DNA from 2 places in the Paenibacillus sp. EKM301P genome. Region 2 is predicted to be linked to the other one. Evidence: riboswitches for the same ligand, from Rfam matches in the RefSeq annotation. Region 2 holds a riboswitch; the other holds the start of a gene.
The links. A riboswitch is a leader RNA that binds a small molecule or an ion and turns the genes downstream of it on or off. The one in region 2 is predicted to bind FMN.
Positions count from the first base shown of each region.

Region 1: another riboswitch for FMN. It lies ahead of HFD99_RS06815 (DMT family transporter); the one in region 2 lies ahead of ribE (riboflavin synthase).

Region 1 covers NZ_JAALFM010000002.1:288,891-292,535, reverse strand. The annotation lists gene HFD99_RS06820 (methyl-accepting chemotaxis protein) at 1-790, opposite strand, end outside; gene HFD99_RS06815 (DMT family transporter) at 1,017-1,964, opposite strand; FMN riboswitch at 2,136-2,280, opposite strand; gene HFD99_RS06810 (ABC transporter permease) at 2,405-3,097, opposite strand; gene HFD99_RS06805 (ABC transporter ATP-binding protein) at 3,090-3,645, opposite strand, start outside.
Region 2 covers NZ_JAALFM010000001.1:193,517-197,161, forward strand. The annotation lists gene ribB (3,4-dihydroxy-2-butanone-4-phosphate synthase) at 1-415, opposite strand, end outside; gene ribE (riboflavin synthase) at 490-1,155, opposite strand; FMN riboswitch at 1,486-1,658, opposite strand; gene HFD99_RS00945 (IDEAL domain-containing protein) at 1,727-2,194, opposite strand; gene HFD99_RS00950 (thiamine pyrophosphate-dependent enzyme) at 2,414-3,645, opposite strand, start outside.

The DNA of each region.
Region 1 (3,645 bases), on a different contig from region 2:
CGTCCCGATTCATAAATTGAATTTGCGACACGGAAGGAGTATCATTTTCACCGGTTGCCGCCACTTCGGGAAGGCCCTCCATGGTGTCAGCCGGTTTTTTGCCTGTCTTGGTAAAGGCTGTTCCAGTCCCAGATACAACTTTATGATCAGAATCAACAATGATGAGTCCTCCGCGTTCACCTATCTTCACAGATTGGAGACTTTCACCCATCTTGTCCAGATTCAAAGCCAATGCAACAGCTCCTTCACCGTCCTTGAGCGTTGCCGATACATTAACCACTAAGTTTCCTGTCGTAACGCTGGCAACTGGAACGCCGACGAATACCTTGCCCTTATGTAGCATTGCGTTTTTGTACCATTTTCTCTCCCTAGGATCATAATCAGCCTCCTTTTTTATCGGAGAACGGATATATTGTCCTTCCATATTGCCAAGGAGCGCGGCATCTAACTCAGGATGAGCTTTGACGATGACGTCCAACTTTTTCTGAAGTGCTTCTTGGTTGGAACCAATGGAATCAGATTCGATCTCACTGGTAAGCACGTCTACGTCTTTTATAATCGGTGCTACATACTGATTAACATTGCTTCGGATCAGATACAGATTCGTGTTTACGGAAGCAGCCATCTGCTGACTGAGCTGTGTCGTGGCCCCCTGGTAAGAAAAGTATCCAATAAGTACGCTTGGAATCAATAACACAGCCAAAAAAGATATTATTAATTTTGTCCTCATTAAATAAAACTGCTTGAGAAACCTGTTCCACCACGGAACTGTTTGTTTTGCTTTAGTCATAGTTTTTTCTCCTCTGTGTCAGATGATCACTACATAGTTTTATTCGACATAAATCGACTAATTTTATAGATGTATTCTTTAAAAACAAGGAATAGTACACTTTTTTTGAAAAAATAGGTCTTAGGAACTAATGTTAATATGAATATGAATACATAAAAAGCCAAATCAGAGATGCAAAAGCATCTTCACGATTTGGCTTGGATGAGCATGAAAGAAGATTAAGCTATTAATTTTTCTGCTGACGAGAAATCATAAAGAGTGTAATCCAGATCAGCATAAAACCAGTCAATTGCGCTACGGTAACGATTTGCTGGAAAGCGATCCAGTTAATTACGACACCAACCATGGGGAAGCTCAATTCTGCCATCGTAGCATAAGAAGCTTTGGTTGTACTTAAGCCTTTGTAATACAGTAATAAACTGAGAAGACCCGGAAGCAATGCTTGCAGCAGCAAGTTGATCATTACAGCTGCGCCCGCCCATGTACCTGTAGGCATATTCCACGGAGCATGCTCCACCGAGGTGAGAACAATGAGCAGAGGGAGCGCCACCATGAAGCGGAGGGAGGTTACTGTCTCATATTTCATCGAACGAAGCAAGTAGCTACCCATAACGGTCGAACCGCCCCACAGAACCGCTGCACCTAGTGCGAGCAGACTACCAATGTGAACAAAATCATGAACATGCCCAAAGGGAAGCGACCAACCGAAGGTTAGAAGATACGTTCCGAACAGAGCGATGACAATTAATATTCCAAAATGACGCGGTAGCATTTCCTTCAATATAACGCGGGCCAGAATAATGGCGACCAAAGGCTGAAGCTTCTGAAGCAAAAGAACTGCATTCAGATCACCGTTGCTGAGTGCCATGGTGAAAATCACACTGGCCAGTGCCGAGCCGCCCCACGAGACGAACAAAATAGCGAAAACCTGACGAAATCGTATCGTTTTGAGCTCCTCGCGATGCTTCCACAGCATCGGCGTCAGAGCGATAAAGAGCAGCACATGCTCCATCAGTACGATTTGTGCTGAGGTGAATGACTTTAACAAAATAATACGAAACAGCGGGTCTGCACCCCACAAGGCCGCTCCGATCGCGACTAGCCAAAAACCGCTTTTCATGTGGGAGCTACGATCAAAACCTTTGGATGATAGTACAGTTGATGATTGACTCATACTTATTTAGCTCCTTGCGAATACAGGACCGGTGGCACAAAAACCCCCGTCCATGGCGAAAGCCATGCAAGACGGGGGTTGATCAAATAAACTTGCCGTTTGATACAAGTTAAATGAAGTTACTGCAAAAACTATAGCGCAGCATTCATTCACTTTGCGGCATGTTCATACTTCGATCTTCTTCCATCCGGACTTTACCGTCGGCTTTGGCATCTCACCAAATCAGTCCGTATCCTGTTGCCAGATACAGAGTCGCGGGCTTAGCTCCATGAGCCATACCGCCGGTTGGGAATCTCACCCTACCCCGAAGATCCTTATTCCGTTTTTTAATTTCTCCTATAGGATATACCTGTTTTAGAATGAAGTCCAGTGAAAAATGTGTGTATATCTAACAAGGATTTTCATCTTTTTTTGAAAGCGTTTCACTAAAATCTATATTACTAAGCAATATCCTTATACTCAATGCGCCGAATTGCCGCATAAGCCACAATCATTCCCAGCACAGAGAAGCTGATTTGCACGGGGGCAATGGAGCTAAGTGTAGCGCCGTTATTATTGGAGAAAAGCAAGGCTACAACCAGAATTGAGGTCACAATAGTCGTGGGTACTGAGTATCTTCGCATTCCCATATACAGCGGAACCAATCCCATAAAGCTGGCGGCCACGGCATTGATTAGCGTCCGCGCGGATTGTTCGGCCAGTATGGAAAGAGTAAGCTTATCCGGTACAATCATGACAAACTGGTTGAGCAAATGAATCGCAGCCGTAATGATGATTTCCGATATAACAACAGACAAGAACGTAAACAGCAGCACAATCAAGAGTTTGGCGATCATCAGCTTTTGACGATGAATCGGATACATGAACAAGATTGTAATCGATTTGGACTTAAATTCTCCTACAATAAAACGGCATAGCAGAACGGAGGCAAATACAATAAATGTGGCTCTCACCATATTGTCCATGAGATCAAGAAGCTGAGCGTACTGTGTAAATTCGGGTACTCCTTCATTTTGGCTATCCAGCGCAATAATACAGAGCAACCCCAAAATACAGGCGTTGGCGATCAGTGCTGAACGGATATAACCCGCCAGATGAAGCTTTTTCATCTCCAACTGTATTAATCTAAGCATGGGGCTCACCTCCATGTAACAGACGTAAAAAGTAGTCTTCCAGCGTACTGCTTTTCTGATGAATGGAATCGACTTCTACATCATTTAAAATGAGCGTTTTCGTAATTTGCTTCTGCGGTACACTCATATCGTAAATACGTATACTCTGTTCATTGAGTACCTTTATATTATTCAGACTCAGATGATGGGAGAGGACGTAGGCCGCTTTTTTACAATCGTTGGTCGTAAATTCGATGTATTCTGTATTGGTATCCCGTACCTGTTCCATCGAAACTTCCTCAATCAGCCGTCCGTGATTAATCACGCCTATTGTATCCGCAATCTGCTCTATTTCCGCTAAAATATGACTGGATACGAGCAGCGTCATCCCATATTCCTTGCATAACATGTGGAATAACTGCCGAATTTCCTTAATTCCCACTGGGTCCAGACCATTAATTGGTTCATCCAAAATGAGTAGCTCTGGCTTGGTCGCAATGGCCCGGGCAATCCCGAGACGCTGCTTCATTCCTAGTGAAAAGTCTTTTACTGGCTTGTCACTCGCATTC
Region 2 (3,645 bases):
TTACTTCGTCGGCTAAGGCACGAACAGTCAAAGAGCGCTCAGCCGCTGAAATCCCCGTTGTTGTCTTCATATGATCTACCGATACCGTAAAGGCGGTACCGTGAAAATCTGTGTTTTGCTCTACCATAGGATGCAATTCCAATGCCTTGGCTCGGTGCTGTGTGATCGGCACACAGACCAATCCGCGACCTTCTGTAATCATGAAATTGATCACCTCGGGCGATGCTTTTTCAGCCAAAGCGATAAAGTCGCCTTCATTTTCCCGCTGTTCATCATCCACTACAATAACGACTTTGCCGTTCTTTAAATCCTCCAATGCTTCTTCGATGGAATCCAATCGAATCTCTTCGTCGTGGTGCAACTCATCCTGCTCCATGATGTTTGTCGTTGCACTTGTTTGGATGCCTCTATCCATAACCCTCTCCTCCTTATGTCTTGTGTCACGAATGCTCCTGAACCAATTTTTCTATTATTCTGTAACAGGCTGTATCAGGCAAAGCCGTGTTTCGCCAAATAGTCCAAACTAAGTGGGGCTTGATCGGCTCTCTCCATCGACGCTGAACCTCTGTAATGTAAAAGTTGCTCCACATATTTGCCCAATATATCGCATTCAATATTCACGGTATCTCCCTCACGTTTGGCTTGTAAGGCCGTTTCGGCTAAGGTGTGGGGGATAATAGATACAGCAAAGCTATTTCTCGTCCGCTGCGCGACTGTGAGGCTGATACCATCAATTGTAATTGACCCTTTGAGAAGAACATATTTAAATAATGCTTGATCAGAAGGCTCAACTTCGAACACTACCGCATTCTGCTCTGATGTCACTCCGCGAATCGTACCCGTCCCGTCCACATGTCCCTGTACGATATGTCCTCCGAATCTTCCACTCGCCGCCATCGCCCGCTCCAAATTGACTCGACTGCCGGATCTGAGTTCCCTTAGATTACTGCTGCGAAAAGTCTCAGGCATCACATCAACCTTAAAATCTTTAGTACCAATCTGTATTGCCGTCAGGCAAACACCATTCACCGAGACACTGTCGCCTATTTTCAAATCGCCTAATACCACAGAACCCGAAATCCCCAGCACCATCGCTTCACCACTTTTGGAAATACTTTGAATGCGACCCACTTCCTCGACCAATCCGGTAAACATGCTTTCACTCCTTTCCACTACATTTCAGTTTATCCCTAATTCATCAGCTGTAAGCGCAAATAACCCCCAGTCAGGATTCAATCCGTCATGGGGGTGATGAGAGTCACATATGTAGTATACAAGCGCAGTTCATACATGTATTAAAATGACATGAAATCATAGGTCTGCCAACAGAAAGCATGATGACAATACAGCCAATTACGCTCAGAACACTATCGAAAAGAAAGCTTAATAAAAGCTGTCGTCCGATGCTGTCCTACAACGAAATAAGCCGTACGAACTTTTACGTATGCTAAAAATTGGCACATGTCACGTCATGCACATGCGCTTCGTATCCTTCTCCCATCCAGACTATACTGTCGGTCCCGGAATTGCACCAGGTCCACCTTCTGCTGATTGTTCAGCATCCGGGTCACGGACTAAGCCATGCTGTGTTCTCAGAAGCGATTCACAAACATGTCATCACCGCCGGTGGGGAATTTCGCCCCGCCCCGAAGGATCTTGCTCTTATTTAATTGAATTAACATTAAACTTGTTACGTATATTAGCACCGACTTCTAAAAAAAGCAAGTTATCTAATCGAAGCTCCTGCTTTGCTTTTGACATATTGAGTGGAGAGTTCCTCAAACCAGGTTTTATCATTCATATGAAGCGCCAGGTCAATCAGATCGGCCAGTTCGTCGACTCCAAGCTGCGTATCATGATCAAAGGTAATGACAGCTGAAGCAACAGGTCCTCGCTCTCCCTCAGAACATGCTTCATAATCCAGTCTTACATCCACATGCCCATCAATAAACTCGCATTTTAGAAAATAAATAATTTCACACATTAAAATAGGGCGCACTTGTGTTTCTAACACGCAATCCATCACCTTGGCAGAATAATGCTGGTTCGTCAGCGTGAATTTGTGTTCTGTTGCCGCCAGCGATGCCCGTCCAAAATCATCCGTAAACTTGAGTTCCACTGGCGTGATGTTCATAACCTTGGGGATTTGCTTCTTTATAATTTCAATTATTTCAACTGTGTTCAGCTTAATCATTACCTGCACCTCATTGCATCTTAAAATTCAGAAGAAGACTTTATAACATACCTTCTATAGGCCTCCACTCCTATATCGGAAATCATTACCTGTTTTTTTATGCTTCAACCCATAAACGCAAAAAAAGATTCCTGGCGCAGCAAGCGCTAGGAATCTCAATCGAACCGGTGCCGAAACAGCGGCTAACAATGTTACACGATTATTATGCAAAAAACAGAATTATAACTCCGAAATTTCATGTTTCTTTTTCAGGATAGTCCAGCGACGCTCAATCTCCTGCTCAAAGGTAGCCAGCGTTGCTTCCTCTTTGAGAAGATGCTTCGTTTTACCCATTAATTTTAGCCATTCTGCGGCTGGAATCCGTTTTCCCTTGTCTTCCGGATTGTACGTAATCGTCGTGCTCCCTTGCTCGATTTCGTACAAAGGAAAGAAGCAAGACTCGACTGCGGCGCCCACGATGCTAGTACCCAATCTGTCTTCGGATTTCCAGTTGAGTGGGCAGGCGCACAAAATTTTACCATATGCCGTACCCACGTTGTTGGCGTACCATTGAGCCTTGGCGGCTTTGCGCAGCATATCCTGCGGATGACTTTCGGCTGCTGTAAAGGCATACGGGATGTTACAGGCGGCCATAATTTGCACAGTATCCTTATGATGCCCTTGTTTCCCTTTTTGCATTTTCCCTACACCCGACGTACTCGTCATATGCCCCATTGGAGTGGAGTACGATTGCTGAGAGCCTGTATTCATGTATCCCTCGTTATCATATTCCAGCATGATCAGTTTATGGTTACGCAGAGCCGCACCAATCGCAGAACCCATACCAATATCCATCCCGCCGTCACCACTGATCATGATAAAGGTCGGATCATCCGACATCTCAATTTCATTACGTCGCTTCATCTCCATGTAAGCTTCCAGCGCTCCTGAAAGGGTAGCGGCCCCGTTTTGAAAAAGATTATGGATCATCGGTTGCTTGTGTGATGTGTATGGGTACCCTGTCGTCACCACATATACGCAGCCAGTCTGGAACAGTACAACAATGTCGCCTTCAATCCCTTTAAAAAACAGTTCTAGTGCAGACAAGGCTCCACAACCAGGACAAGCCCCATGACCCGGAGTAAGACGGCGTGGTTTGGTTGTTAACGAACGCAGAGGTGGTACCTTGACTTTGAGCTTCCCGGTCGCCTCGTCCGGCGTAACCTGAATCAGACCCGTACGGTATGCATTGCCACGTGGTGGCTGCATGACTTGCGGCATCACCTTGTCCGCTGAACCCGGATTAATCCCGTAATAATCAAAGGGCTTCTCCGCTCGTCCAGCCTCTGCCGCCTCAATCGCAAGCTGGAAGAACGCCTCTGCATCTTCCGCATAAAAATCCTTTCCTCCCAAGCCAAAGATACGGCTCAATACGAGGGTTTGATTCAGTGGGTCCTCCTGCAACGCCGCCT